DNA from 4 places in the Thiorhodococcus fuscus genome. Region 2 is predicted to be linked to each of the others. Evidence: predicted binding sites of a transcription regulator. Region 2 holds the regulator's gene; each other region holds the start of a gene.
What was found. Region 2 encodes sigma-54, which starts transcription at its own class of promoters, with help from an activator protein. Its sites were predicted from a motif close to TGGCANGNTNCNTGCTT; they were not measured.
Positions count from the first base shown of each region.

Region 1: the regulator sigma-54 is predicted to act here: its motif matches at 2,733-2,749, upstream of rsxA (electron transport complex subunit RsxA).
Region 3: the regulator sigma-54 is predicted to act here: its motif matches at 2,260-2,276, upstream of cowN (N(2)-fixation sustaining protein CowN).
Region 4: the regulator sigma-54 is predicted to act here: its motif matches at 6,006-6,022, upstream of ACFSJC_RS15135 (nitrogen fixation protein NifZ).

Region 1 covers NZ_JBHUHX010000009.1:92,666-100,077, reverse strand. Annotated here, with positions in the region: gene nifA (nif-specific transcriptional activator NifA) at 1-751, opposite strand, end outside; gene nifL (nitrogen fixation negative regulator NifL) at 769-2,409, opposite strand; gene rsxA (electron transport complex subunit RsxA) at 2,792-3,367, shown strand; gene ACFSJC_RS04960 (RnfABCDGE type electron transport complex subunit B) at 3,456-3,989, shown strand; gene rsxC (electron transport complex subunit RsxC) at 4,033-5,574, shown strand; gene ACFSJC_RS04950 (RnfABCDGE type electron transport complex subunit D) at 5,576-6,667, shown strand; gene ACFSJC_RS04945 (RnfABCDGE type electron transport complex subunit G) at 6,664-7,332, shown strand; gene ACFSJC_RS04940 (electron transport complex subunit E) at 7,329-7,412, shown strand, end outside.
Region 2 covers NZ_JBHUHX010000015.1:11,880-19,291, reverse strand. Annotated here, with positions in the region: gene ptsP (phosphoenolpyruvate--protein phosphotransferase) at 1-285, opposite strand, end outside; gene ACFSJC_RS06680 (HPr family phosphocarrier protein) at 282-551, opposite strand; gene ACFSJC_RS06675 (PTS sugar transporter subunit IIA) at 594-989, opposite strand; gene rapZ (RNase adapter RapZ) at 986-1,843, opposite strand; gene hprK (HPr(Ser) kinase/phosphatase) at 1,911-2,873, opposite strand; gene ACFSJC_RS06660 (PTS sugar transporter subunit IIA) at 2,896-3,345, opposite strand; gene hpf (ribosome hibernation-promoting factor, HPF/YfiA family) at 3,780-4,103, opposite strand; gene ACFSJC_RS06650 (RNA polymerase factor sigma-54) at 4,134-5,621, opposite strand; gene lptB (LPS export ABC transporter ATP-binding protein) at 5,892-6,617, opposite strand; gene lptA (lipopolysaccharide transport periplasmic protein LptA) at 6,642-7,163, opposite strand; gene lptC (LPS export ABC transporter periplasmic protein LptC) at 7,160-7,412, opposite strand, start outside.
Region 3 covers NZ_JBHUHX010000024.1:76,080-83,491, reverse strand. Annotated here, with positions in the region: gene ACFSJC_RS11000 (ammonium transporter) at 1-775, shown strand, start outside; gene ACFSJC_RS10995 (ammonium transporter) at 945-2,198, shown strand; gene cowN (N(2)-fixation sustaining protein CowN) at 2,432-2,722, shown strand; gene lipB (lipoyl(octanoyl) transferase LipB) at 2,729-3,307, opposite strand; gene ACFSJC_RS10980 (YbeD family protein) at 3,391-3,666, opposite strand; gene ACFSJC_RS10975 (D-amino acid aminotransferase) at 3,653-4,513, opposite strand; gene ACFSJC_RS10970 (D-alanyl-D-alanine carboxypeptidase family protein) at 4,552-5,691, opposite strand; gene ACFSJC_RS10965 (septal ring lytic transglycosylase RlpA family protein) at 5,773-6,777, opposite strand; gene mltB (lytic murein transglycosylase B) at 6,804-7,412, opposite strand, start outside.
Region 4 covers NZ_JBHUHX010000046.1:1,118-8,529, reverse strand. Annotated here, with positions in the region: gene ACFSJC_RS15160 (hybrid sensor histidine kinase/response regulator) at 1-1,040, opposite strand, end outside; gene ACFSJC_RS15155 (methyl-accepting chemotaxis protein) at 1,129-3,273, opposite strand; gene ACFSJC_RS15150 (chemotaxis protein CheW) at 3,482-4,057, opposite strand; gene ACFSJC_RS15145 (response regulator) at 4,089-4,451, opposite strand; gene ACFSJC_RS15140 (response regulator) at 4,550-5,380, opposite strand; gene ACFSJC_RS15135 (nitrogen fixation protein NifZ) at 5,559-5,843, opposite strand; gene nifU (Fe-S cluster assembly protein NifU) at 6,062-6,967, shown strand; gene nifS (cysteine desulfurase NifS) at 7,100-7,412, shown strand, end outside.

The DNA.
Region 1 (7,412 bases), on a different contig from region 2:
GGATGGCGTTGGCGATCAGCTCCTTGCCGGTACCGGATTCGCCGCGAATCAGTACCGTCGTGTTCCATTTGGCGACCTGGCGTACCTGCTCGAACACCAGCCGCATGGAATCGGCGCGGCCGATGATGCTGTCGAAGCCGTGCGTTCCCTTGACCTCGCGGCGCAGCTTGTCGCGCTCCTCGCGCAGCGCCTGTTGCTCGGCCTCGACCGTGCGCGCGAGACGGACCGCCTGCCCGGTGAGGTTGGCGACCATTTCCAGAAAGCGTGCCTGGTGACCGAGCAGCGCGTCGCCCGGTGGTGGCTGGGCGGCGAGAACGCCGATCGGGTGTTCCTCGCCGACGCGGATGGGGACCCCGATGAAGGGGAGATCCGGATTGTAGAGATTCAGACGGTCGAGGAAGCGCGGCTCGTCGCCGATCCGGGGCAGGATCCAGGGTTCGTTCGACGAGAGGATGTGTCCGATCACACCTTCGCCGGGCTGGTAGGTGACCTTTTCGAAGGGTTCGGCATCCTTGTCGTGCAGCGCGCTGATCATCAGCTCGCCGCGGTCCTCGTCGAGCAGGCACACCAGGCCATGGTGCATGCGTCCGCGCTCGCTCAGGACGCTGAGCACCTCGCGCAGGGTCTGGCGCAGGTTCAACGATCGGCTGAGAACGCTGCTCACCTCGAAGAGTGCCGCCAGTTGGGATTCGAGGAGTGCGAGCCGGCTGGCCTCTTCGGCGCTGGCGAAGGCGGAAGAATTTGGACTCATTGATCGATCTGGCAAGGTCAGTCGTCCGGTAGTACGGCGTTCAAGGACAGGCGGATCAGACAGCCATCGCTGCAGTCGGGATCGATCTCGATCGATCCGCCATGGGCATTGACGATCTCTTGCGACAGGGCGAGCCCCATGCCGGCGCGCCCTTGGCGGTTGCGCCAGCCGATATAGAAGGGCTCGAAGACCCTGTAGCGGTCTTCCGGGGCGATGCCGGATCCGTTGTCCTGGATCTCGACCTCGACCCCTTTGTCCAGGCTGCGCGTCGTGATGCGGAGCTCGGGCTGCGGGGCCTTGCATTCGCGCAGTGCCAGGATGGCGTTGTCGATCAGGTGCTTGAACATGGAGCGCAGCTGGTTTTTGTGGCCGTTCAGCTCGGGCAGCACGGTCGCCGGCCGCCAGTCGACCACGATGCCGGTCGCCAGCAGTCGTGCGGTCTCCAGCTCCAGGACCTGGCGCAGCAGGGCGTTGACGTTGACCCGCACCCCGGACTCGCGCGGCCCCTCGGGTAGGGCGGCGTTGAGCGTGGCCAGGGCCTTGGCGCCCGAGTCGCTGATCTGGTCGAGCATGCCGATCAGCGTGTCGACGTTGCCGGCGCCGCTGCGCAGCATGCCAGAGGCGGCGTTGATGACGTTGAGCGGCACCTGGATCTGGTAGATGGCGGCGGCGAGCGCCTCGCGCATGCCGTGCATCATCTGCTGTTCGGCGAGCCGGGCGCGCAGATGCTCAAGGTGGGCGCGCTCGATCTCGCGTCGGCGTCCGGTGATGTCGTTCGCGAGCAGCAGCAGTCGGCGATCGCTCGGCGCCTGCTGACCGAAAAAGCTGCGTGCCGTTGGGTCCGCCTCGTCGACCGGGGTTCCGGAGCAGGAGAACCAGCGCGGTCCCTGATTGCCTCGGATGTCGATGCTGACCTCGACGTTCTTGAATCCATGTCCGTCCAGACAGGCGGCGAAGGCATCGAGTCCGAGCTGCTCGCCGACCGCCTTGCGCAAGACCTCGACCGGCTCCTTGCCCTGGAGGTCGTCGAGCAGCTTTTTGTATTCCTGGTTGTCGAGGATGACCCGTCCCTCGCTGTCGAGCAGCACCACGATCACCGGCGCGGCATCGAGTACCGTCTCGATGCGGGTCTTCTGCTGGCGCAACGCCCCCTCGAGCTCGTGCATCTTGGTGACGTCGCGATGCATGCCGAGGAAGTATTTGAGGTCGCCGTCGCCGTCCAGCACCGGCGAGATGGTCAACTCGGCCAGGTAGTCGCCGCCTTGCTTGGTGCGGTTCACTAGGGTGCCGGTCCAGGTCTGTTTATGCTGGATGGTGCGCCACAGGTGCTGATAGACGCTGTCCGGGGTGGCGTTGTTGGACAGGATCGCCTCGTTCTGTCCCCGTACCTCTTCGCGGCTGTAGCCGGTGAGCGTCTCGAAGGCATGGTTGGCGTAGAGGATGGTCGCCTTGGCGTCGGTGATCGAGATGGCGATGGGCGATTGCTCAACGGCCTCGAAGAACAGTCGCGGTGGCAGGGGATCGCTTGGGTCGCCCCCCATCAAGGCCAGCGCTTCCACCACTTCCGGTGGCGTTCCGACCGGAGGCGAGGCGAGAAATTCGCCCAGCGCATTGATGACGGCTTGCTGGGCGGGTTCCGGGGCTTGTCGAACCGGCACGGCATTCTCCTGAGAAGTTCAGCGGGCTTGATGCGAGTGTCAAGCACAAAATAGACCAGATTTCTTCCGTTTCGGCAGTGTCTCGGGCGCCGGCCCGAGCGAAATCCCTTGTCAGTTTTCCAACATTTCTAGCCGCGCCGCAACAAGAATTCTGTTGTCAGCACGACAGTCGCTGTTTTTGTCGGGTGTTGCGCTTGGTGCTCGGATGCGTCGTCCAGTCGTGTGACGAACCCGCCAAGTGGCTGTTTCGGTGCTCCCGATCTCGCCGGGGAGTATGCGCGCAAGGCCCGAACAGATGGAGACGGTGGGAGGCAGGATCAAGATGGCACCCCGTTTGCATGCGTGACGTCATCCTGGCCGAATGCGAAAGGTTTCGTTACCGATGGGCGAGTATCTCATGCTGATCCTCGGCACCGCACTGGTTAACAATGTGGTGCTGGTCAAATTTCTCGGTCTTTGCCCCTTCATGGGGGTGTCGAACAAACTCGATTCGGCGCTTGGTATGGGGCTTGCGACCACCTTTGTGCTGACCCTGGCCGCAGTCGCCGGTTGGCTGCTGGAGCATTTCGTGCTGCAGCCGCTGGACATCGGCTTCCTGCGCATCCTCACCTTCATTCTGGTGATCGCGGCCGTCGTGCAGTTCACCGAGATGGCGGTGCGCAAGATCTCGCCCTCTCTCTATCAGGTGCTGGGCATCTATCTGCCGCTCATCACCACCAACTGCGCCGTGCTCGGCGTCGCCCTGCTGAACGTCCAGGAGGATCACGGCTTCCTGGAGAGCGTGCTCTACGGATTCGGTTCGGCGCTCGGCTTCACCCTGGTGATGGTGCTGTTCGCCGGGATGCGCGAGCGGCTCGCGCTCGCCCAGGTGCCCGCCGCCTTCGCCGGCGCTCCCATCGCCTTCGTTGCGGCGGGGCTGCTCTCGCTCGCCTTCATGGGCTTCGCCGGGTTGACCTAGTGCCTGCCGGATACGTCTTGGTGGGCGTGTCCGTCTCGACCAGCGAAACCATCGAACTCCACGTCATCCAAACGGAGATCTGTCAGACATGCTTGCCGCGATCGCCAGTCTCACCACGCTAGGTCTCGCCTTGGGCTTGCTCCTCGGTATCGCCTCGCGCTATCTCAAGGTGGAGTCCAGCGCCGCGACCGAGCAGGTGGCGGCCCTCCTGCCCGGCTCTCAGTGCGGACAGTGTGGCTACCCCGGCTGCGGTCCCGCCGCCGAGGCCATCGCCTCGGGTGCTGCGCCCGTCACCATCTGCCCGCCTGGCGGCCGCGTCTTGGCCGAGGAACTGGCAAGTCTGCTCGGGGTGACGGCCGATCTGTCCGGCGTCGAGGACAAGCCGCCGATGATCGCCCACATCCACGAGAACATCTGCATCGGTTGCACCAAGTGCTTCAAGCGCTGCCCGACCGACGCCATCATGGGGGCGAACAACATGATCCACAGCGTCTTCGCCGATGCCTGTATCGGCTGCGAACTCTGCTTCGACGTCTGTCCCACCGAATGCATCGAGATGCGTCCATTGACGCCGACCCTGCAGACCTGGCATTGGCCCAAGCCGGCGGCGGTGGCGGCATGAACGGTATCGGGGCTCTTCTTCGGACCACAGGGGGCGCACGGTCATGAAACTCTTCAAGATTCGAGGCGGTGTCCACCCGGACGACCGCAAGCAGTTGGCCGCCGGGCAGTCGATCGAGTCGCTGCCGATGCCGGCCCTGCTGCATATCCCGTTGCAGCAGCACATCGGCGCGCCCGCCAGTCCGGCGGTGCGACGCGGTCAGATGGTCGCCAAGGGCGATCTGCTGGCCCAGGGCCAGGGCGTGATCTCGGCCCCGGTGCATGCGCCGACCTCCGGGCGCATCATGGGCGTCGGCAGCTATCCGGCCCACCATGCCTCCGGTCTTTCGGTGCCGACCATCACCCTGAAGCCAGACGGCGAGGATCGCTGGGCGGACCATATCCAGGGCGTCGAGGATCCCTTTGCGCTCGAACCCGAGGCGGTGGCCGAACGTGTGGCCAAGGCCGGGATCGTGGGTCTGGGCGGGGCGACCTTCCCGGCGGCGGTCAAGCTGAACCTGCGCAAGCGATTCCAGGTCCACACCCTGGTCATCAACGGCGCCGAGTGCGAGCCCTATCTGACCTGCGACGATCGTCTGATGCGCGAGTGCGCGAACGCGGTGATCGACGGCATCCGCATCATGGCCCACGCCCTGGGCGTGAAGCAGATCATCGTCGCGATCGAGAACAACAAGCCCGAGGCTCAGGCCGCCATGGCCGTTGCCGCCTCGGCCTATCCCGATATCCGCATCGCCCGTTTGCCGACCCGCTATCCGATGGGGTCGGAGAAGCATCTGGTGCAGACCCTGACCGGGCGCGAGACCCCGGCCCGCGCCCTGACCGCCGAGATCGGTGTCGTGGTGCACAACCCGGCCACCGCCTTCGCCGTGCACGAGGCGCTGCGTTTCGGGTATCCGCTGGTCTCGCGCGTGGTCACCGTCACCGGCGGCGCCATCGCCCAGCCGCGCAATCTGCGCGTTCCGCTGGGCACCAAGGTCCAGGATCTGCTGGACCACTGCGGTGGCTTCAAGGTCGATCCAACGCGACTCATCAGCGGCGGCCCCATGATGGGACAGCCGCTGCCGAGTACCCGTGTCCCCATGGTCAAGGGCAGCAACGGCGTCCTCGCCCTCACGGCCGAGGAGACCAACGCGCGCGAGCCCATGCCCTGCATCCGCTGCGGAAGCTGCGTCCAGGCCTGTCCCTGCGGTCTGGTCCCGCTGGAGATGGCGTCCCATACCCGGATCGGGGATCTCGAGGGCGCGGTCGAGCTGGGGCTGATGGACTGCATCGGCTGCGGTTCATGCGCCTATGTCTGTCCGGGGCATATCCCGCTGGTCCAGTTCTTCAACTATGCCAAGGGCGAGATGGCGGCGCGCGGACGGGCCAAGCAGAAGCAGGCCGAGACCAAGCGTCTCGCCGAGCAGCGCACCGCGCGCATGGAGGCGATCAAGCAGGCCAAGCGCGAGGCCATGGCGAAGCGCAAGCGCGAGATGGCGGCGAAGAAGAAGGCGGAGGCCGAGAAGAAGGCCGCCGCCGAGGCTCAGGCGGCTCAAGAGGGCCAGACGGATCGACCGGTTCGGTCCGCAGCCGAGACGGAGGCATGAGATGAGTATCGAAACACCGGCGGCCAAGGCCGGTCCATTCGCGCACGAGCCGGTCAGCATTTCCCGGACCATGGGGCTGGTCATGCTGGCCCTGTTGCCGGCCACCCTGTTCGGCATCGTCCAGTTCGGCTGGCCCGCGCTCTATCTGTTCGTCGTCACCATCCTCGCGGCGGTGCTGGCCGAGGCCGCCTCGCTGCGCGTGGCCGGAAAGCCGGTGCGTCCCTATCTGATGGACGGCTCGGCGATCCTCACCGGCTGGCTGCTCGCCATGACTCTGCCGCCCTGGGCGCCCTGGTGGATCGGGGTCGTCGGCAGCGTGCTGGCCATCGTCGTCGCCAAGCAGGTCTTCGGCGGCATCGGCCAGAACCTCTTCAATCCGGCCATGATCGCGCGCGTGGCCCTGCTCATCACCTTCCCGCTGGAGATGACCAGCTTCGTCGTTCCGGCCCCGCTGTTATCCTCGCATGCGCCCGGCCTGCTCGAGAGCCTAGCGATCACCTTCGGCGGCCAGGGTTTCGATGCATTCAGCGGTGCCACGGTGCTCGGGCATGTCCGCACCGAATTGGGGCAAGGGCATGGTCTTTCGACAATCCTGCCCGAGGTCTTCGGTCCCTTCTCGGGCGCCATCGGCACGGTGGCCGGCAGCATGGGCGAGACCTCCGCGTTGCTGCTGCTCGGCGGCGGGGTCTTCCTCATCTACAAGCGGATCATCAGCTGGCACATCCCGGTGACCATGATGGCCACCATCGCCATCCTGGCGACGGTCATGCACCTCATCGACCCCGAGCACTACACCGGCCCCTACTATCATCTGGTCTCCGGCGCGACCCTGCTCGGCGCCTTCTTCATCGCGACCGATCTGGTCACCTCACCGGTCACCCGGCGTGGTCAGATCATCTTCGCCGCCGGCTGCGGTCTGCTGATCTATGTCATTCGCACCTGGGCCGGCTATCCCGAGGGCGTGGCCTTCGCGGTGCTGCTGATGAACGCCTGCACACCCTTGATCGACCACTATGTCAAACCGCGCGTCTACGGCCGCGATCGTCGCGGTCAGCCGATCGAGTACGCCAACGACGTGGAGGTGAAGCCATGAACTTTGCCGCAAAGTCCCTCGATCGTCAGAGCGTCGGCTATCAGGCCGGATTGCTCGGCGGATTCACCCTCCTGGCCGCCGCGCTCCTGGTGATCGGAGATCTCGCGACCGAAGGGGCCATCGAGCAGCGTCATGCCGAGGATCTCAAGGCGTCGCTGACCCAGGTCATTCCGCCCGAGATCCACGACAACGACCTGCTTGCGAACCCCCTGGTCGTCAAGGGCGACGACGGGCAGGACGTGGTGGTCTATCGCGCGCTCAAGGGACTCGATGTCACCGGTGTCGCCTACCGCATCGTCGGCTTCGGCTATGCCGGCGAGATCGACTCCATCCTGGGGCTCGACGCCCAGGGACGCATCATCGGCGTGCGCGTCCTCGCCCATGCCGAGACGCCTGGGTTGGGCGATAAGATCGAATTGGCCAAGGACGACTGGATCCTCGGCTTCGACGGACGCGCGATTGGCGATCCTCCGCTTGACCGTTGGGGCGTCAAAAAGGACGGCGGCGATTTCGACCAGTTCAGCGGGGCCACCATCACGCCGCGCGGCGTGGTGCGCTCCATCCGCGAGGGGCTGCAGTTCTTCGCCGAGCATCGCGATGCGCTGACGGCCCCAGCCGAGGTCGCCACAACCGATACGGATCAACCGACTCGGAGCCAGCCATGAGCAACGACACAGAGACCACGCCCAAGGCCAACTGGGGCAAGATCGCTTCGGATGGCATCTGGGGCAATAACGTCGTCTTC
Region 2 (7,412 bases):
CTGGATCGCACTGGCCATCGCCGGATCGTCGAGCATCAGGAGGTGCACGTCCAGGAATTCGGCGGCATGGATCCGGCTGTCGGTCGAAATCTGGTTACGCACCATGCGCAGCGCCTTGCGCGCGGACTCGAGGGCCTGATCGAACCGGGCTAGCTCGGCGTCGACCTGATCGGCCGCGATGGCGCGATGGGCGGCGGCATGCTGGTCGCGGTCGTCGATGAAGGCTGGCCCCAGGGCGACCGAGCAGGCCGAGGCGATCCCGATGCCCTGGAACGCGATCGTCACTCGCTCTCTCCGAAACGGTTGCGGATGAGCGTCTCGATCGCGTCGATGGCCTCCTGCTCGTCCTCGCCCTCGGCCTGAACCGTCACACAGGTGCCCTGGCTGGCGGCCAGCATCATCACGCCCATGATGCTCTTGCTGTTGACGCTCTGGCCGCGGCGCTCGATCTCGATATGGCTCTTGAAGCGTCCGGCGCATTGCACCAGCTTGGCTGCCGCCCGCGCATGCAGGCCCAGCTTGTTACAGATCTCGAATTCTTTGCGAATCATCCGGCATGAATCCCTGTTGCGCGAGTGGTCTCATCGCGGTTTTCAATCGTGCTTGCAGCGTTGGACGCCATCGCGTCCGCCTTGAAGTGCCTTCTCGGCCACGGCATCCAGGTCGAGGGTGGCGTAGTTCAGCGTTCTCAACAGCATGGGCAGATTCACGCCGGTGAGCACCTGTACGTTGGTCCGTAGTTCCAGGAGCCTGTTGGCCACGTTGCACGGGGTGGAGCCGAAGAGGTCGCTCAGGATGAGTACACCGTCGCCCTCGTCGAGCCGATCCAGACTGTGCAGGCATTCCTCGATCAGGTCCTCGCGCGGCGTGTCGTTGACGACCTCGACACCCTCGACCCCGGCTGGGACGGTGCCGAGTATCTCGCCTGCGATCCGCAGCAGATCCCGGGCGAGCGGGCTGTGTGTGATGAGTAGGACTCCGACGCTCACGCCAGTTCTCGATGCCGGACGATGACGCTGTGCCCGAGCCGCTCGAAATGGCGTCTCAGTTGCTCCGTCATGTAGACCGAGCGATGCTGCCCTCCGGTGCAACCGATGGCGATGGTGAGATAGCTGCGGCCGTCGGTTTCGAAATGGGGAATCCAGCGCTCGAAGAAGGTGAGGATGTCATCGCGCATGTCTCGGGTCTCGGTGTGCTCTTCCAGGAACGCCTCGATCAGCGGATCCAGCCCGGTCAGCGGCTTGAGCTCGGGTTGCCAATGAGGGTTGGGAAGGCAGCGCACGTCGAAGACGAAGTCGACGTCCTGCGGGACCCCGTGCTTGAAGCCGAACGACTGAAGCAGAATCGATGCCTTGGGCGAGGCGTTGCCCATCGCCCAGCCGCGAACCCGGTCGCGAAGTTCGTGGATGTTGGTCTGGGTCGTGTCGATCTGGACATCGGCGCAGTCTCGAATCGGTTTGAGCAGCTCGCGCTCCAACTGGATGGCCTCGCTCAAGGGGCGCTCGCCGCGCGTCAGCGGGTGCTTGCGGCGTGTCTCGCTGAAGCGCTTGATGAGGGTCTCCGTCTGCGTCTCCAGAAAGAGCACATGGCAGTCGATGCCTTGCTCCAATGCCGTCGTCACCAGCTGGGGGAGCTGGATCAGCGCCTCCCTGTTGGTTCGGGCATCGATCCCGACGGCCGTGTTGGTGAAGGCGGTATCCAGCGTGTTGTGGAGCCCCAGCGCCAAATCCTTTAGCAGGAAGAGCGGCAGGTTGTCGATGCAGTAATACCCCAGATCCTCGAGCGTGTGGAGCGCGACGCTCTTTCCGGAGCCTGACAGGCCGCTGAGAATGATGAGTTTCATCGCATGTCTTCGCGTCGGGTGTCGTTGATGTGAGACATCGAATATGAGGCGTCGCTGTCCAGCGAACTCAGCGTCGGAGTGTCGGTGGATCGGGTCGGTCGATGCTGATCGCTCTGGCCTGGCGGTCGATGAAATCCACTCCGGCGTCATAGCCCCGGATCCGTAGGATCTGGTGGCGCACCGCCGCTTCGACCAGGATGGCCAGATTGCGGCCGGGGGCGACCGGCATCAGGATCTTGGGGACGGCGACGCCCAGGATGTTCATGGCCGTGAGGCTTCCGCTGAGCCGATCGATGCATTCGAGCTGCTGGTGGTCCAGCGGCTGCAGGTCGATGATGAGGTTGAGCGTTTTGTCGCGCAGCACCGCGCCCTCGCCGAACATGGCCCGGATGTTGAGAATGCCGAGTCCTCGGACCTCAAGGAAGTCTCGGAGTGTCTCCGGGCAGGTCCCTTCCAGTACCTCGGGCGCGATGCGGGCGAACCGGGGCGCGTCGTCGGCGATGATGCGGTGACCGCGCGTGATGAGCTCCAGCGCCAGTTCGCTCTTGCCCACCGCTGGATTGCCCACCAGCAGCACGCCCATGCCCAGCACCTCGATGAAGACGCCGTGAACGGTCTCGCGTTCGGCCAAGGCGTGGGTCAGGAAATAGCGTAGATGGTTGATCAGATCCTGATCCCCGAGCGACGAGCTGAGAAGCGGGGTCTGGGTGCGCTCGGCGACCTCTCGCAGGGCGGCATCCGGCTCGATGTCATCGGAGAAGATCACCGCTGCGGGACGGTCGGCGAAGAGCTTTTCGATGGTTTCGGTAAAGGCGGTGCTTCCCAGTTCGGTCAGATAGATCTGCTCGGGGTGGCCGATCACCTGCAGTCGGTTGGGGTGGATGCAGTTGAGCGATCCGATCAGAGACTGGCTCCCGTGCGCAGGTGTTTCGCCGCGCAGCGGGCGTGGCTCCTTGGGCTCGGGTGTGAGCCAACCGAGCTTGAGTTGCGGCGCCGTCTGAGCGATCAGGAATTGCAGGCTGTCGATCATTGCTGGCGTCTCGCCGGGCGGTCTATCGTGCGTTCAGGACGCTCAGGAGTCGGGCAGCGGAGTCGGCTTCGCGCAGTTGCGCTCGGATCTCGGGGTCGCTGAAGAGGCTGGCCAGATGGGCGAGCAGGTGGAGATGCTCCTCGTTCGCCGCCTCCGGGACGAGCAGGGCGAAGGCCAGGTCGACGGACTCGCCGTCTGCGGCATCGTAATCGATCCCTTGCTTGATCTGGACGAAGGCGCCGATGACGTCGGATACCTCCTTCAGGCGCGCGTGAGGCAGCGCGATCCCGTGACCGAGCCCGGTACTGCCGAGACGCTCGCGTTCGAGCAGGCGCTCGAAGACGGTTTCGGTCTGTAGTCGCGGGTGATCGGTCGCCAGGAGTTCGGCCAGTGTTTCGAGCAGACGCTTCTTGCTGGAGATCTCAAGGCCGCATCCGATGCGGGATTCGCTGATCAGATCGGGGCTGAACATGGGGTCAACTCCTGTCAGGCACCGGCGCGTTTCACGGCGATCATGTCGCTTGGCGATGGTTGCCAGAGGCATCGCGGACAAGTGATTCTGGTCATGAGTCGTGGTTTCCTCGAAATCGGCCCGATGACGGGTGCATGGGATGACGGGTGCATCATATGTGCTCAGTCGCCATCGTCTCAATGAAAAACACCTCGAACGGCCTTCCTTGTGTCCGTTCGAGGTGTCGCGCGCCTCAGCGAGTCGGCGCAGCGGTCAGATCGATGCGTATCGGGATCTTAGGCGCTTTCGGTCAACGTTCATGCGACGACCTGGCGTGACGTCCGTCTTCGGTGTCGGGCGAGGGCGGGGCGGCGCTTGGCCATGCTCCCGCCGGCCCTCTTAGAGGACGAACGCCCATTCGGCGTCATTCGGTATGAACGTTTCCGGCCATCGCCTCATTCCTCCTCGGCGGCGGCGATCGGTGCACCAGGTCGGTGGCTGTTCTTCTTCTCCTTGTAGCGGATCACTTGTCGATCGAGCTTGTCGATGAGCCCGTCGATGGCTGCGTACATGTCTTCATGGGCGGAGTCGGCAAATACCTTGCCTCCATTGATATGGAGCGTCGCCTCCGCCTTTTGGGTGAGCTTTTCAACGCTGAGGACGACGTGGGCGTTGATGACGTGGTCGAAGTGTCGTTCGAGACGTTCGAATTTGCTGTCGACATAACCCTTCAGCGCTTCGGTTACGTCGATGTGGTGACCCGTCAGGTTAATCTGCATCATTTGACTCCTTAGGTTCAAACAGCCTGCTCATGCTAGGCGTTTGCGCTCGTTCGAGGGTGGGATACCCATTGCCTCGCGATATTTGGCGACTGTTCGGCGTGCGACCTTGATGCCCTGATCAGCGAGTTCCTGTGCGATTTTGCTGTCGCTCAAGGGCTTTCTGGCGGATTCCCCCGAGATCAGCTTGCGAATCAGGGCGCGGATCGCCGTGGATGAACACTCGCCGCCAGAAGCGGTGTTGACGTGCGATGAAAAGAAATACTTGAACTCGAATGTGCCTCGCGGTGTATGCATGTACTTCTGGGTGGTGACCCGGGATACGGTGGATTCGTGCAGTTCGAGCGCCTCGGCGATGTCGCGCAGAACCATCGGGCGCATGCCCTCGTCGCCGAGTTCGAAGAAGTCCTGTTGCATCTCCACGATCTTGGATCCCACGCGCAGAACCGTGTCGTTGCGGCTGGCCAGGCTCTTGATGAACCATCGTGCCTCCTGCAGATGGCTCTTGAGCGTGGTGCTGTCCGCGCTTTGATCCGAGCGCCTGATCAGTCGCGCGTAATCCGCGTTCACTCTCAGTTTCGGCGTCGACTCCGGATTGAGTTCGACGTGCCAGCGACCCTCCCCTTTACGGACGAAGATGTCGGGGACAACGTACTCCGGCGGCGCCTCTTCGATCAAGGTCCCCGGCTTCGGATTGAGTTGGCGGATGAGCGCGACCGCCTCCGCGATGCGCTCCTCCGGTTCCTTCAGCAGGCGGGCGAGCGCGCCGAGGTCCCTTCTGGGCAAATGCTCGAAACCCTCAGCGCAGACCCGAAGGGCCAGGTTGCGTGCAGGAACCTGGTCGGGCAACTGACGCAGCTGGATGATCAGGCATTCCTGGATGCTGCGTGCGCCGATGCCTGGCGGGTCGAGCGATTGGACGCGGTGGATCAGCGTCTCGACCTCCTCGACGCTGATATCCGGGTTGTCGATGGCGGCGAGCAGCTCATCGACGTCCGCGCGCAGATAGCCGGCCTGATCGATCGAGTCGATGACCGTCTGAGCGATCATGAAGTCGCGCTCGTTCAGACGGCTCAGATTCAGCTGCCAGGCGAGATGATCCTGCAGGCTTTGTGGGCGGCTCTGCTGGGCGAACGGATCGAAATCGGAGCTGTCGTCGCTGCCGTGCGAGGTCGGCGGCAGATAGCTGTCGAAGACGTCGGTCCACTGGGTGTCGACCGGCAGATCGTCCGGCATCTCGTTCGACTCGGCGCGGATCTCGCGATCCACGGCCAAGTCCTGCTCGCCGCGCTGGGGTTCCGCCTCGACCTGGCTCTGGTCGAGCCGCACGTCGCTCTGCTCACTGGCCGCGAAACGTTCGTTCTCATCGCCCTCTTCGAGCATGAGATTGGTTTCGAGTGCCTCTTGGATCTCCTTCTGGAGCTCGAGCGTCGAGAGTTGCAGCAGCTTGATCGCCTGCTGCAACTGGGGCGTCATGGTGAGGTGTTGGCTGAGGCGAAGCTGGATGGATTGCTTCATCGATCGCGTACGCGCCTTGAGGTGAACCGCTTGAGGTCTAAAGCAATAAGAGTGCCTGTTGCCATTCTAGCCCATTTCGGCGAAAAGAGCCGCCAGTCGCCGGAGGTTGGTTTGCGGCTTTGTTTTGTAAGACATTTCTGTCTTTCACTCGCCAGATATGGGGCGGGCGGTGCAGAACGCCATCCAGTCCATGATGGACCGGCGCTGGCGGCTGACGGCGTGAGGCTGGTGGCTATATGTCGGCTCATGGATGCTTCGTGAGGTCGCCGTTCACATCGAGAAGTCGGCGCCGAGATAGACGTCTCGAACCTGCTGGTTGGCGAGCAACTCGCGCGGCTGGCCCGAGGCGATTACGTTTCCATTACTGATGATGTAGCCTCGATCGCAGATATCGAGTGTCTCGCGGACATTGTGGTCCGTGATGAGGACGCCGATGCGCCGGTCCCGCAGATGGGAGACGATGGCCTTGATGTCGCCCACGGCGATGGGGTCGACGCCCGCAAAGGGTTCGTCGAGCAGCATGACGACCGGATCCACCGCGAGCGCGCGGGCGATTTCGAGCCGTCTCCGTTCTCCGCCCGAAAGGCTCAGGGCGAGCGAATCGCCGACATGCGCGATGCCCAGCTCTTCGAGCAGTCGCTCGCAGCGCTCCTCGCGCTCGGCGCGCTTGAGATCGCGTCGGGTCTCCAGGATGGCCAGGATGTTCTCGCGTGCCGATAGTTTGCGGAAGACCGAGGGCTCTTGCGCCAGATAGCTGAGTCCGGCGCGTGCGCGCGCATGCATCGGCATGCGGGTGATGTCGCGGTCGTTCAGCGAGATCCGGCCCTGGTCGGCCGTGATGAGCCCGACGATCAGGTAAAAGCAGGTCGTCTTGCCGGCACCGTTGGGTCCCAGCAGGCCGACGACCTCTCCTGGTTCGACCTCGACCGAGACGTCTTGCAGCACCTGCCGCCGACGGTAGTGTTTCTTCAGGTGTTCGGCGCGCAGTGCGGTCAAACGGGCCTCCTCATCGCAGGTGCCTTATTGCTTTTCGGGGGTGATGGTGATCTTGACCCGTCCCGAGCCTCCAGCGCGGAATTGGGCGTGGGCGCGATCGTAGATGATGCGCTCGCTGGTCAGTCGGTCCTCTCCCTGGATCAGCACGCCATCGCCGATCAGGACGAGCTCGTCCTTGTCGGCGTTGTATTCGATCCGTTTGGCGAATGCGTGCACCTCGCTCTGGTCGCCGTCGAGACGCTGTTTGTAGCGTGCCGGCTTGCCCAGCGCGATGATGAACTTGGGTTGGCGGTCCTCGCGATGGTAGACGGTCACATGGTCGGCCAGGAGCTGCATGCTGCCCTGGTCGACCTGGACGTTGCCGACATAGACGCTGGTGTTGTCGCTTTCGCGGACCTCGACGTCGTCGGCCTCGATCAGAATCGGCTGTTTGGCGTCATCCTTCAGCGCCCAGGCCTGTCCGGCGCTCATGACGGCGAGTGCGGCCAGGAATAGGTGTGCGATGGGCCTGGGTGCGCGGGTCTGGTCGGCTTTGAGGGTCGTCATGGGTGCGGATCCTGCTCGGGATCGGACTCGGGCGCGAGCCGGATGCGCGCGCGTCCATGGAAGGTGGTGCGGGTCGGTTCGTTATACCAGAGGCGCATTCCGTTCGCGGTCAGTGCGTCGCCATCGCTGTCGACCCGTACTTCGAGATCGGTTTCGGCCAATCCTTGCTCGCGCCAGATATCCAGACGTTCGGTCTCGAAATGCGCCGGGCGGCTTTCATCGTCGCTCGCTCGGTCCAGCTCGACGTTG
Region 3 (7,412 bases), on a different contig from region 2:
CGGCGGCTGGGTCGGCGAGATGGGTGCCCTGGACTTCGCCGGTGGTACCGTCGTTCACATCAACGCGGGCATCGCCGCGCTGATGGCCGCGCTAGTGCTCGGCAAGCGTAAGGGTTATCCGACCACCGCTATGCCTCCGCACAACCTGGGTCTGACCGTGATGGGCGCCTCCATGCTGTGGGTCGGCTGGTTCGGCTTCAACGCGGGTTCCGAGCTGGCCGCCGACGGCACCGCCGGCATGGCCATGGCGGTCACCCAGCTCGCCACCGCCGCTGCGGCCCTGACCTGGATGTTCGCCGAGTGGATCAGCCACGGTAAGCCTTCGGTCCTGGGCATCGCCACCGGCGCCGTCGCCGGTCTGGTCGCCATCACCCCGGCCTCCGGCACCGCCGGTCCCATGGGTGCGATCGTCATCGGCTTCGCCGGCGCGCTCTTCGCCTTCATCGCCTCGACCAAGGTCAAGCACTGGCTGGGCTATGACGACTCGCTCGACGTCTGGGGCGTGCACGGTGTCGCCGGTGTCGTCGGCGCCATCCTGACCGGTGTCTTCGCCGACGCCAGTCTGGGCGGCTCGGGCCTCGCCGATGGCGTGACCATCGGCAGTCAGGTCTGGGTTCAGTTCCTGTCGGTCATGGCAACCCTGATCTACGGCGGTGGCGTCAGCCTTGTGATCCTGCTGATCCTCAAGGCCACCATCGGTCTGCGCGTGACCGAGGAGCAGGAGACCGAGGGTCTCGACCTCTCGCAGCACGACGAGCGCGGCTACATTCTTTGATGTAACGCACGCGTCCGCTGTGTGACCCGAGTGGCGATCGAGTATCCTCGATCGCCACTTTTTTTGTGGCCGTCATCGAGAGGGGCGAGGCACGCGGTTTCCCGAGCCTGCTCGCGATCTTCTCCATTTCCTGGACGGCCGCGTCGATGACACCGACAGGAGATCATCCGTGGAAGCGACCGTTCAGCTCACCTACGCCCTCGACACCTTCTATTTCCTGGTCACTGGGGCCTTGGTCATGTGGATGGCCGCCGGCTTCGCTATGCTCGAAGCGGGGCTGGTCCGGGCCAAGAACACCGCCGAGATCCTCACCAAGAACATGGCGCTCTTCGCGGTCGCCAGCGTCATGTACATGCTGGTCGGCTACGGGCTCATGTATCCGGCGGAGGGGAACGGGTTTCTTCCCTCGCTCGATCTGGGATTCATGTTCGGCGGCGATCATGCCGAGGCGGATGTCGCGGCCGGGGGCATCAATCACTCCAGAATGTCCGATTTCTTCTTCCAGGTCGTTTTCGTCGCGACCGCCATGTCCATCGTCTCGGGTGCCGTGGCAGAGCGGATGAAGCTCTGGTCCTTTCTGCTCTTCGCCGTGGTCTTGACCGCCTTCATCTACCCAATCCAGGGCTATTGGAAATGGGGTGGCGGCTGGCTGCAGGAGTTGGGCTTCAACGACTTCGCCGGATCCGGCGTGGTCCATCTGTGCGGCGCTTCAGCCGCCCTGGCCGGTGTTCTGCTGCTGGGCGCCCGCAAGGGCAAATACGGCAAGGACGGTTCCATCAACGCGATTCCAGGCGCCAATCTGCCGCTGGCGACGCTCGGAACCTTCGTGCTCTGGCTCGGCTGGTTCGGCTTCAATGGCGGCTCTCAGCTGGCGTTGACCGGATTCGAGAATACCAACGCCGTGGCGGCGGTGTTCGTCAACACCAACATGGCCGCAGCCGGCGGAACCTTGCTGGGCCTCGTCACGGCCCGGATGCTGTTCGGCAAGGCGGACCTGACCATGGCGCTCAACGGGGCGCTGGCCGGTTTGGTCGCCATCACGGCGGAGCCGCTCACCCCGTCGCCGCTGCTTGCCACCACTATCGGCGCAATCGGCGGGCTCCTGGTCGTCTTCGCCACCGTCGCGCTCGACAAGCTGCGCATCGACGATCCGGTTGGGGCCATTTCGGTCCACGGTGTCGTAGGCATGTGGGGGTTGATGGCCGTTCCGCTCACCAATGACGAGGCGAGCTTCGCCGCTCAGGCCATCGGACTCGGCGCCATCCTGGGGTGGGTCTTCACGACCTCGCTGATTGTCTGGCTCATCATCCGGCTGACCTTCGGGCTGCGGGTCACAGAGGACGAGGAATACGCGGGGGTGGATCTCTCCGAATGCGGGCTGGAGGCCTATCCGGAATTCGTGGGTTCGCGCCGTCCGACCTGAGCGATGGCGTCGTGGGCGGCGTCAGCGGAGCGGGCGCCGCCCTATTGCTGCCGTTTCTTTTTGGCAAACATCCTGCATGCTGATTCTGGGTCGGGCCTTACCGGTTCGGCGTCATCCATAAATTACATGTAAATCAGCTGTTTGAATTGTCTGCCCGTCGATCGAAATGGACGCGTCGCGGGGGCCTTTGTCGGGTCTCTGACATGACAGCTTCCAAAGGAGAGGTATCCGAAGTGCAACCCACTGCCGCAAAAGTCGATCGCTATATCAGCTTCGAGGGGATCGAGTGTGACGATTTCGCCCGTCAGGTCGTGAGCTACATCCGCGACTGTATCGCCGAGGGGCAGAACCCCTCGGAATGGCAAGCCTATTTCGAGCGGAAACTGGTCGAGATCGCCGGGATCGGTCAGGACGAGCTCTTCTTCGTCGGCAGTCAGGTCAACTATATCCGCGAGCTGTTCGAGCATCACGAACATGCCGATGGTTTGGCCCTGCTCGACAAGATCGAGGACGAGTGCTGCTGAGCGCACTCACTTCATGCGGACCTGGCTCAGCATACGCAGGTTGAAGACCTTTCCGAGGGTTCCGATCAGTGTGTTGCCGGCGTCTGCGACCGAGACCCCTGACACCAGGTCCGAGACCTGGGTCATCGCCAGCCCGGCATAGCCGCAGGGATTGATGCGCCGAAAGGGCTCCAGGTCCATGGCTACGTTCAGCGCGAGTCCGTGATAGCTGCATCCGTTGCGGACTCTCAGTCCCAGCGAGGCGATCTTGGCGCCCGCTACGTAGACCCCCGGCGCATCCTGGCGCCGAGCGGCATGGATCCCGTAGGTATCGAGCAGATCGATGACCGACTCTTCCAGCAGATTCACCAATCGCTTGACGCCGAACCCGATGCGTCGAAGGTCGAGCAGCAGATAGGCGACCAGCTGTCCCGGGCCATGGTAGGTGACCTGTCCGCCGCGATCGACCTGGATGACGGGGATATCGCCTGGATCGAGCAGGTGCTCGCGTCGTCCGGCCTGGCCCAGCGTGAAGACCGGCGGATGTTCGAGCAGCCAGATTTCGTCGAGCGTTTCACGGTCGCGATCGTCGGTGAAGCGGCGCATCGCCTCCAGCGTTGCGCTGTAATCCTGGAGGCCGGGTAGCCGTCGGAGCAGGAACGGATGCGGTGCGATGGCCTGGACGTCGGTCACAGCGCCCACACCACCAGTTCGTGGGCCGTGAGCTCGCCGTAGATGGCGTCGAGCTGGGGCTTGCTGCGGGCCTCGATCACCACCGTGACCGCGATCCACTTGCCGCCCCGGCTGGGGCGGGTGCTCATGTGTTCGGCCTCGAAGTCCGGCGCGTGCCGGCTCAGGATCTCGGCCACCGCCGACTCCAGTCCGCTCTCGGCCTTGCCCATCGCCTTGATCGGGAAGCGGCAGGGGAATTCGAGCAGGGTTTCCTCGGTTTCAGATTCGGCCATTGCGCACCTGCGTCTTGTAGTTTTGATAGAGGGCATCCATGCGTTGCCACATCGGCCCAGGGCGCCCGCTACCAACCGCCTGACCGTCCAGCCGAGTGACCGGAAGGACCTCGCGGGTCGAGCTGCTCAGCCAGATCTCGTCCGCCTGTCTCAGCTCCTCGACCGGGAAGGGCTCCTCGCGGAAGCGCATGCCGTGCCCTTCGGCCAGCACCAGCGCCAGCTCGCGCGTGATCCCAGGCAGCAACAGATGCCCCTTGGGTGGCGTGACCAGATCGCCATTGCGCACCATGAAAACGTTGGAGACCGCGCCCTCGGTCACCATGCCGTCGCGCACCATGATGGTTTCCAGCGCGCCGGCCTCCTCGGCCTCGCGGCGCATCATGACTGCGGCGATCAACGAGATGGATTTGATTTCGCCGCGCAGCCAGCGGATGTCAGGGCGCGTGATGCAGGCGACCCCATGGGTCGCGATTTCGGGCTTGCGCGCTGCGAGCGGCTTGGCGATGGCCATGACCGTCGGTTCCACTCCGTCGGGGCAGAGATGGTCGCGCTCGGGCGCGACGCCGCGCGTCACCTGAAGATAGACCGACTGATCCGGCGCGGGCGGCGTACCGATGAGCCGTTCTAATACGGAGCGCCATTCCTCGCGGGTGAGCGGGTTCGACATCCCGACGGCGGCGAGACTCGCGTCCAGTCGGTCGAGATGGGGTTCGAGTCGCAGATAGTGACCGCCGTAGCTCGGGATCACCTCGTAGACGCCGTCTCCGAAGAGAAAGCCCCGGTCCATGACCGAGACCTTGGCCTGGTCGGGGGGCAGGAATTGACCGTTGAGATAGATTTCGTTCACTGGGGATACCGAATGGGTGCGATTGGCGTCCGTCGATCTCAGAACATCTGCAAGACGCTGTCCTTGGCCTTGCGCCAGAGACCGCCCTCGGGCATCTCCTGGAGCGCGACCAGAGGCACCCTGACGATCTCCTTCTCGCCCAGCGTGACCACTACATCGCCGATCCGTGCGCCCAGGGCGATGGGTGCCTTCAGCTCGGTGGATTTCTCCAGGTGGGCGCTCAGCTTGTCATAGGCGCCGCGCGGAATGGTCGCGACGACATCCGTTTCGGGTCCGACCGGCAGCATCTCCTCTTGTCCGAACCAGACGCGCAGGTTCTCGATCGGCTGGTCGGCCGGGTAGAGTTGATGGCTCTCGAAATAGCGGAAGCCGTAGTTCAGGAGCGCCAGACTCGCCTGGGCGCGCGCGTTGGGGCTCGCGGTTCCCATCACCACCGATACCAGCCGCATGTCATCGCGCTTGGCCGAGCCGACCAAGCAGTAGCCGGCCGCATTGGTATGCCCGGTTTTGACACCGTCGGCAGAGGGATCGCGCTTCAGCAGGGGGTTGCGGTTGGGCTGGGTGATGTCGTTGTAGGTGAACTCGCTGGTTCCGTACCACGGGTAGTATTGGGGAAACTCACGGATCAGGGCGATGGTGACCGTAGCCAGGTCGCGCGCGGTGGTGTGCAGGTCGGGATCCGGCAGACCGTTGGGGTTGGTGAAGTGACTGTTCGTCATGCCCAGCCGTTTGGCGTTCGCGTTCATCAGTTTGGCGAAGGACTCGGTCGTGCCCGAGACATGCTCGGCGAGGGCGACGCTGGCGTCGTTGCCGGACTGGATGATCATGCCCTTGAGCAGATCCTCGACGCTCACCAGTGTGCCGACCTCGATGAACATGCGCGAGCCGCCGGTTCGCCACGCCTTCTCGCTGACCATGACCTGATCGGTGAGGTTGATGCGTCCGGCCTCGATCTCGCGGAAGACCACGTAGGCGGTCATGATTTTGGTCAGGCTGGCGGGTTCGAGCACCTCGTCGGCGTTACGCTCGGCCAGCACCTTGCCACTGTTGAAATCGAGCAGGATGTAGCCCTTCGCAGGCACTTCGGGTGCCGTAGGAGTTGGTGTCGCTGCCATGACCGAGAGCGGTAACAGGCAAATGAATAACGACAACAGCTTAAGCTTCAATGCTGATTTCATGGGGGATCCGGGGGTTGGTATGGCGGGAAAATACGGGGCTATTCTAACGCTCCGACTCGTGGTTTGGCATCCGGCGCGGCCTCAGTTGCGGACCCAGCGCGGCGATTCGAGCCCGAGATCGGCGATCTGCTGAGTCAGCCGGTTCGCATCCCTCGCGGAAGGGATGGGACCGATACGCACGCGGTACAAAGGGGGGCCGTCCGATTGTGGGCTCAGTATGCGGACCTGCTCGGTGAACAACTGTGTGGTGAGACGTGCGCGCAACTTCTCGGCGTTCTTTGGATCGCCGAAGGCGCCGATCTGCAGATAGAGCGGTTGACTGGTGTCGCGTGTCGGCGCGGCCGAGGATTGCGCGACGGTCGTCGTGCTGTGAGAGACGCTGCGCGGCGCGGTTGCCTTGGTCTGGGTCGTCGGTGGCCGGCGTGTCGTCGTGACCTTCGGGGTCTCGGGTGCTGCGGCCTGCTCGGCAAGGAAGGGACCACGGTCGAACTCGCGGTCGGATTTCGGATGTCTCGGGTCGATGGCACGCACCTCGACCATCGCGGTCCCCTTCTTCGCCACGCCTAGCTTGACCGCCGCCGTGTAGGAGAGATCGATGATGCGTGACCCATGAAAGGGGCCTCGGTCGTTGATGCGGACCACGACGCTACGTCCGTTCTCCGTGTTGGTGACACGGGCATAGGTCGGAAGCGGCAGCGTCTTGTGGGCGGCGGTCATGGCGTGCATGTCGTAGATCTCGCCCGAGCTGGTCTTGCGCCCGTGGAAGGGCTCGCCGTACCAGGAGGCGAGGCCGCGCTCGACGTGACCACGGCTGTTGCGGAGTGTGAAGAAGCGCTTGCCATGGACCACATAGGAGTCCGGGTTGCCGGATTTGGCGAGCGGTTCGACCTTGGGGACGGCGTCAGGGATACGGGCGATCTCTGGAGGGATCTCGTCGCCGTCGACCAGTTCGCCCTTGCTGGCGCATCCGCCGAGGGTGGCAAGGAGCGTGAGGCAGAGTAGCCAGATCGGGAGTCCCGATCCGAGTCGGCTGGGGGCGCCGTTCCCCATCGGGTTTCGCTGCATGGCGATTGCGATGTCTTGCATCCTGGTCTCTCTCGGTCGTGGCACGATCAGGATCCGGCGAGATGGCGGGCGCGGATCGACTCGCTCAGTTGGTGTACAGCCATTGCGTACAGATTGCTGTGGTTGTAGCGCGTGATGACGTAGAAATTGGTGAGTCCGATCCAGTATTCATCGCCATCCCCGCCATTCAGCGCGTCCCCATCGAGTCGCAACAGGGTTAGCGGTGTCTCCGCTGGCAATGGGGTGCCCCATTCGAATCCGGCGTCGCTGAGCGCTCCGGCGGTCAGGTTGGGGGCGAGCGGGGTCTTCTCGGCGATCGCGAGCGTCTGCGGCGGATCTTGAGGCGCTCGGGTCCGATAGGCGACGGCCTCGTCGGAGCGCCAGCCATGTCGGTTGAAATAGTTGGCGACGCTGCCGATGACGTCGGCGTCGCTGTTCCAGAGATCGCGCCGTCCATCCCCATCGAAATCGACGGCGTAGGCGCGGTAGCTCGATGCGATGAACTGGGGCTTGCCCATGGCGCCGGCATAGGATCCGACCGCCCGGGTTGGATCGATCCCTTCCTCTCGCGTCAGCCGCAGAAATTCATCCAGTTCTCCACGGAAGAAGTCCGCACGCGGCGGATAGGCGAATCCGAGTGTGCTCAGGGCGTCGAG
Region 4 (7,412 bases), on a different contig from region 2:
AGGAAGGCGACCAGCGATTCGGCTTGCGGCCTGCGCGTCGGCGCGCAGAGGTGGCCGCGCAGGACATCCGGCAGGGTCGCCAACGCGACCGCCATGGCGGTCGCGGCCTCATCCGCCCGGTCCTGCCAGGTGCCGACCAGCGCATGGGCACCGAGGAGCAGCTTTCCGAGCACGGTCAGGCCGACCACCTCGGCTCCGCCGGCCATCCGGTCCAGCTCGTCGCTCAGTTGCTCCCAACCCAGCCGACGCTGTTCGGGGCTCGCATCCGCCGTCAACGCCAGTGCCTCGCCGAGACCCGCGAAATTCTGCTCCAGCGCATCGACGGCAAGCGCGAGAATGTCCGCGCTCACCTGCTGGGGGCTGTCGGCATCGAAGACGACATCGATCGACACGGGGTTCGCGGCCGATACATCGGCCCCGTCAGTCTGATCCGGCGTGCTATCGGACACTGTCGTCGAAGGGGTTGGAGCGGCCTCGCGAAGCGAGGGCTCAACCTCGACGGAATCCGTCTCGGATTCGCGAGCACCGACCAAAGACTGCACCAGATCCGATTGCAACTCCGAATCGAGCGCCTCGGCATCCGCTGACATCTCGGGATCATCCGCGAAATCTGGTGGAGAACAGAGCAGCATCCGCAGCATCTCGACGTCCTCGTCGGCCATGGCTGTCTGCCAATCGTCGGCCTGGAGAAAGGCGATCAGTGCTTCGGTGGCGGAGGCGTCGGTCGGCGTCACGACATAGTCCATGAGCAGCAGCGGAAACCGCGCGAGCAGGTCGCACATCCGCTCCTGGCGCGCCTCATCCTCCGCCGCTGCACAGATACGATCGGCCAAGACCGCACTCACGTCGATCAAACCCGGAAGGGCATTGGCGTCGGCCGCCTCCGCGAGGATTCCGAGCGCCTCCGTGAAGCGCTGGAGTCGCGTGGAGAGGCACTCCTCCGCAGCCTCGTCAGGCACGAGCGCGAAGGTCAAGGCGTCGATACAGTCGAACAACTGGGCGTTCGTGTCGCTCGACGTGAGCAAACTGTCAGTATCCAAGGGCGTTCCCATAGCGATTCCCGCCGCGATGATGGAAGACGATAGGCGCCTGAACCCTGACGAGAACGCCAGGGTTCAGGCCGGGAACTCACGCTGGGAGCTTGAACACGCGCACGGCCGAGAGCAGGCTGCGTGCGTACTCCACCAGGTTGGTGGTGTATTCGCCCTGCTCGGCCAGTCGCTGACTGGTCTGCTCGCTGCTCTTGCGGATCTCGGACGCGCGGGCGAGCAGTTCTCGACTCGCCTCGGCCTGCCCTTGCGAGGACATCGCGATCTTCTGTACCAGCTCCACCAGTCCGGAGGTCGTCGCCTGGGTCGTCTGCATCTGCTCGCCCGCTTGTTCGGCGAGCTTGCTGCCCTCGACAACCTGGGCGATCGCACTGTTCATGGTGTTGACGGTGTCCGCCGTCTCGACCTGGATACTGTTGACCAGCGTGGCGATCTGCGCCGTTGCCTGACGCGAGCTTTCTGCCAGACGCTGCACTTCGTCCGCAACGACCGCGAAGCCGCGTCCCGCCTCACCGGCCGATGCCGCGTGCATGGAGGCGTTGAGCGCCAGGATGTGGGTACGCTCGGCGATGGTGTTGATGATGTTGACGACCCCGCTGATCTCTTGCGAGCGTTCGCCAAGACGCTTGATCCGCTTTTCCGTCTCGCGGATCACGTCTCGCGTGCTGTTGATGCCGCCGACGGTACTGGTTACCGTTTCGAACGCGCGCTGGGTCGTCTTGATGGCATCGTCTGCGGCCTCGTTACACACCCGCGCAAGCTCGGCGATCTCGTTCATGGACGCGGACGCCTCGGCCAGCGCCGCCGCCGTATGTTCGACCTCGGTACGATCGGCCTCGGCCGCAGCGATAACGCTATCGGACTGCTCCTTCACCTTGAGCGAGGCAGAGGTCACGTCCGCCGAGATGTCCGACACCTCAAGCAACACCTTGCCGGTTTCGCTCGTCAGCAGGTTCAAGGCATCCGCGACCGCGCCCGTGACGTCCTCGGTCACCGGCACCTTGACCGTGAGGTCCTTGCGCGAGAGCTGCGCCACCGCCTGGAGCAGACCCAACACCGATTCGTTCAGCTGTTCGTTCTCGCGCTGGATGGCGTTCTGGATCGCGACGCGCTCGTCCATCATGCGGTCGAATGCGGTTCCGAGTTCACCCACTTCGTCGAACGTGTCCAGATTGGCGCGCGCCTCGTCATCACCTGTGGCGAGCCGTTGCACGACGCCGCGCAGATGGGCCAGCGGCTTCATTCTGCTGGAAATCGCAAGCCACAACAGACCCGACAAGAGAACGGCGCCGATCAGACCGAATACGGCGAGCATCTCCGCCATGGTTTTACCGTTCTTGGTGATCTCGGAAAACTCGGTACCGCCGGCAATGACCCAGCCCCAAAGCTCGGAGCGATCATAGGCGACGAATTTCTCCTCGGGGTTGTTCTCCTCGTCGTACCAGAGGTAGCTGAAGAACCCGGATTTCTGCTTCAGCAGCGAAACCAGCGTACCCGCCTGACCACTACCGTCCTTGATCTCTTGGACGCTTTGCCCTTGCAGATAGGGGTGGACCAGCATCAGACCACTCTTCGCATCGACCAGATAGGCATAACCCTGATCGCCGAAACGCGTCTCCTTGATCGTCGCGAACAGCTGAGCCAGGGTATCGCTTAAGTCCATACCCACAAACAGCACGGCGGCAACGCGGCCATCCTCCCCCTTAACTGGGGTGTATTGGGTCATGTAGTCTTTGCCGAACAAGTCCGCCCGACCGCTGAAGACGTTGCCGCCGATCAACGCACGGTAGGCGGGGTGGCTCTGACCCAGGACCGTGCCCAACTCCCGCTCGCCCTGCTGATCGCGCAGGGTCGTGGCAACGCGAACGAACTCATCGCCATTGCGGACGAAGACGGTCGCGGCCGCGCCGGTCCTCTCGGCAAAGGCGTCGAGCGCGGCTTCATCGTCGACCAGGCTCCGATCCCCCAGCATGACCTGGGGAACCTCCATGCCTCCGACGGAGATCTTCTGGTTCCGATCCACTCTCAGCCCGGCCTTGAACTCGTCATCGAATTGATGCGCAAGCTCGGCGACCTGCCGTTGCGTAATCTGATACACCAGGTCGGCAGTGCGCCTCAATCCATCGACCTGAGATTTGAAGTCCGACTGAGCCGCGCTGGTCATCGATTGGTCGATGAAACGACCGGAGAAGAAGATCAGGGTGGTCAAAATCAAAATAACCAAGAGGCCCGCAATCAATGTGATCTGATTCGCGAGCTTCAGGTTGGAAAACCGAAAACCGGAGGACGAGGGTAAGGACGTCGGTCTGGAACGGGGCATGCATTGCTCCTTGTGTTCGATTCGCCTTCAGGCGAATCGACCCGTGTTGCTGTCGAGTCCGTTCTAGCAGTCCGGACCCAGTGTGGAAACGTCGAGCCGTTGTCGTAACCTATCAGCGTGCGGCGTTCGCCGCCGAATCACTGAGAGCAAGAAAGAATGCCTGATGATCGAACTCCAACCAGACATCCTGTTCGACCCGAAAGCCCCCCGCGACGGCGCTCCGAAGAGCGGTTGGCATGCTCGGCAGATGAGCGAGATGGGTCAAACGGGAGAGTGCGACCGGTTGGGCGTCGATGAGGATGGCGACCGCAGACTCGCCCTTGTCCAAGACGAGGATCCAGTGGCCGCGACCTGTGTGCTGACGATCCAATGCGCAGATCATCGCCAAATCGAACACGGGAACCAGATTGCTGCGCAGATTGATCATCCCCAACAGCCAGGGCGCGCTATTGGGGATCGCGGCCACGGGCGCCATGGCGATGACCTCGCTCGCCGCACGCGGTTTAATCAAAAGGTTCAGAGAACCGACCCGAAAACCATAGCGAACCTGCTGCTGCGGCTGTCGCGCCTGATCGAATGAAGTTCCCTCGGGAAGCCGGAAGCGACTGAGCGCCTCCGTCGGCAACAGCCATTCCGTTTCAGGGTTTTTTTGGAGCCCGAGCGCCGACTCCTCGCGTCTTCCCGGCATCACCATTGTGCGGTCTCCCTACCGGCTGGCTTCAGATGTGAGCCTTGAGCTGGTCGATGACTTGCTCGGAACTGACCGGCTTGACGACATGCCCTTTCGCGCCCTGCATCTGCCCCCAGACCTTGTCCGCCTTCTGCCCCTTGCTGGTGACGAAGACAACGGGAATGCCCTTGGTCGCGGGGTCCTCGGACAGGACTCGGCAGGCCTCGTAACCATCCATGCCCGGCATGATGACATCGAGAAAGATGATCGATGGCTTTTCCGCCTTGGCCTTGGCGATCGCCTCCGCGCCGTCAAGCGCCGTGACGACGATGCAACCCGCGTCGGTCAGAATATTCTTGATATTGAGGAGATCCGTCGCCGAATCGTCGACAACGAGTGCCTTGGTAACCATATGTAGAACCTCGTGAATCACTGGAATCCGCAACCGCAGCTCTGAAAACGGGCAAGCGGCCGCATTCGAAATCGCACCCCGGACGCGTACCGCCGTACTTAGCCGACAATAGCGACCTCGGGCGCTTTCAGATACTTCTTCAGAATCGCCGTAAAGGTATTGCTCTCTACGGGTTTCACCAGATAGGTGTCGCAACCGGCCAGCGAGCCGCGCACCCGATCGAAGGGGGAGGATTTACCGGTCAGCATGATGACCGGCGTCCTCTTGTGGACACCGCTCTTCTTGATGGAACGGCAAATCTGATAGCCGTCCATGCCGCCGGGCAGGACGACATCCAGAAAGATGACGTCGAAATACCGCGTCGCGAGTAGCGCCATCGCCGCCTCGGCCGTCTCGGCGCAGGTGGCCTCCACCGCATGCTCGCGCAACGCCAGCTCCACCTGCGTGCGAATGGTCAGGCTGTCATCGACAACGAGTGCGGTATGGCGCCTGCCATGATCCATCAACGGAGCATCGTGGACGCCGTTGGACGCAGGTTTGGGAACCGGAGCTGGGGGAACGGCCTCGCCAGCCGGAAGCGGCGAAGTCTCGCCGAGCGTCTTGCCGACCAGAAGATCGAAGGCGCTCAGGAGACGGGACGCCACGATCGGTCGTCCGATGCTCGCGTCGTATTCGTCGGGAAAGTCGGAAGGATCGACGACCATCACTGGAATCTGTCGCGTCATGCGTGCACTGCGCAAAGACGCCAAGGCGGTCGCATCCCTACCGTCAACGACCCAGAAATCGGCATGGTCCGCATCCATCGCGGAAACGATCTTATAGGACCGAGGGCGGTTTCCGGACAACATGCAGAGACTCTTCAGTACCCGTCGCTCTGACTCCTTCAGCCCAAGCAGCATGATCGTGAACGTCGATTTCTTTGGCATCATGCGCATCGCGTCTTTCGCTCTCCTAAGCCCCCTTGTCAATGGCGCGCCAAGATACTCCGGAATGCCGTTGGTAACCGTAACCGGCGTCACAAAACGCTAAGCCCGCCCCCGAACAGGCGGCGTGGCCGGCGCCCTCACCGACTGCTTCGGCCACCCTCATGTAAAGTGGCCGCAGCACTCAAGCGTCATCAACCTCGGCACGGATCGCGCCCGGTTCCTCGCTGGACAACTCGTCCTCCCAACAGCCGGTCGGCGGCCCGAGCACCAGATCCTCACCCTCGAAACGCACCAGATACAGTTCCCTGCCTGGACTCTCCTCCAGGTGTCCGACATTGACGATGACGCCGCGCGCGCCTGCTTTGGCGATGAGCGCATCCTCGGCAAGATCTGGAATCCCGCCATCGTTGAAGATGTCGGTCGCGGCGAACACCATATCGCCGGGGTTGAGCTGAGTCACATTCATGGCGGACTTCCTTTGTAGGTTTTATCACTAAGGCGACGTATTTCGACTGTTTCAGAGATGACAAACCCGTCGTCGCCCAATTAAAAATAACTAATAAATTCAAAAGATTCAGCGCATAAAGCAACATGGCATAAGCTTTGCTTAATCCTCAGCATCAGCATTTTGCAAGACTCAAGCCATGCGCCGCAGGCGCCAGCCAACGAAGCAGGAGACAAGCCATGTGGGAGTATTCTGAGAAGGTCCAGGAACATTTCTTTAGCCCCCGCAACGCAGGGGCGGTCGAAGACGCCAATGCGACCGGCGATGTCGGCTCGCTGGCCTGCGGCGACGCGCTGCGTCTGACCCTCAAGGTCGACCCCGAGACGGACGTCATTCTCGACGCTGGCTTCCAGACCTTCGGCTGCGGTTCCGCCATCGCATCCAGCTCAGCCCTGACTGAGATCATCAAGGGCAAGACCCTGGACGAGGCGCTCAAGGTCACCAACCAGGAGATCGCCGACTATCTCGACGGACTGCCCCCGGAAAAGATGCACTGCTCCGTCATGGGTCGCGAGGCACTGCAAGCGGCCATCGCCAACTATCGCGGCGAAGAATGGAAAGACGACCACGAAGAAGGCGCGCTGGTGTGCAAGTGCTTCGCCGTCGACTCCACGCTGATCGAAAACACCATCCGCGACAACGGGCTGACCACGGTCGAGGACGTCGTCAATTTCACCAAAGCCGGCGGCGGCTGCTCGGCCTGCCACGAGGGCATCGAAGAGGTTCTGACCAAGGTCCTCGCCGAAGAAGGCAAATCCTTCACCCCCGCCGCGCGCTCGGTCGCCGTCGCCATGCCGACGGCTCCAGCCGCCCCGGCCAAGATGACCAACATCCAGCGCATTCGTCGCATCGAGACTGTCCTCGAATCCATCCGCCCCACCCTGCAACGCGACCATGGCGACGTGGAGCTGGTCGACATCGACGGCAAAAATGTCTATGTCAACATGAAGGGCGCCTGCTCCGGTTGCCAGATGGCCGCCGTGACCCTGGAAGGCATTCAGGAGCGCATCATCGACGAGCTCGGCGAATTCGTGCGCGTCCTGCCGGCCCAGGCCATGCCCAAGGCCGAGCGAGCTTACGGCTGAGCTGTGTCGGCCTTCAGCGGATCGGCCTCCAGCGATAGGGGTGCCCATCGTTGGCGGGCTCGCCTCTGACGAATGTGACCGACTCGATCGACGCGATGCACCTTTAGACCATACACCAGCAGGGCCAGAATCATGACCACTGATACCGAGATCCAGGGAATCTACTTCGACAACAACGCCACCACGATGGTAGACCCCGCAGTTGTCGAGGCCATGCTGCCCTTCTTCACCGAGCAGTTCGGCAACCCCTCCTCCATGCATCTGTTCGGCAACAAGGTCGGACTCGCGATCAAAAAGGCGCGAGGGCAGATTCAGGAACTTCTTGGCGCTGAACTCGACTCCGAGATCGTCTTCACCTCCTGCGGAACGGAGTCTGACTCCACCGCCATCCTCTCCGCGCTCAAGGCGCAGCCCGATCGCAAGGAGATCGTCACCACGGTCGTCG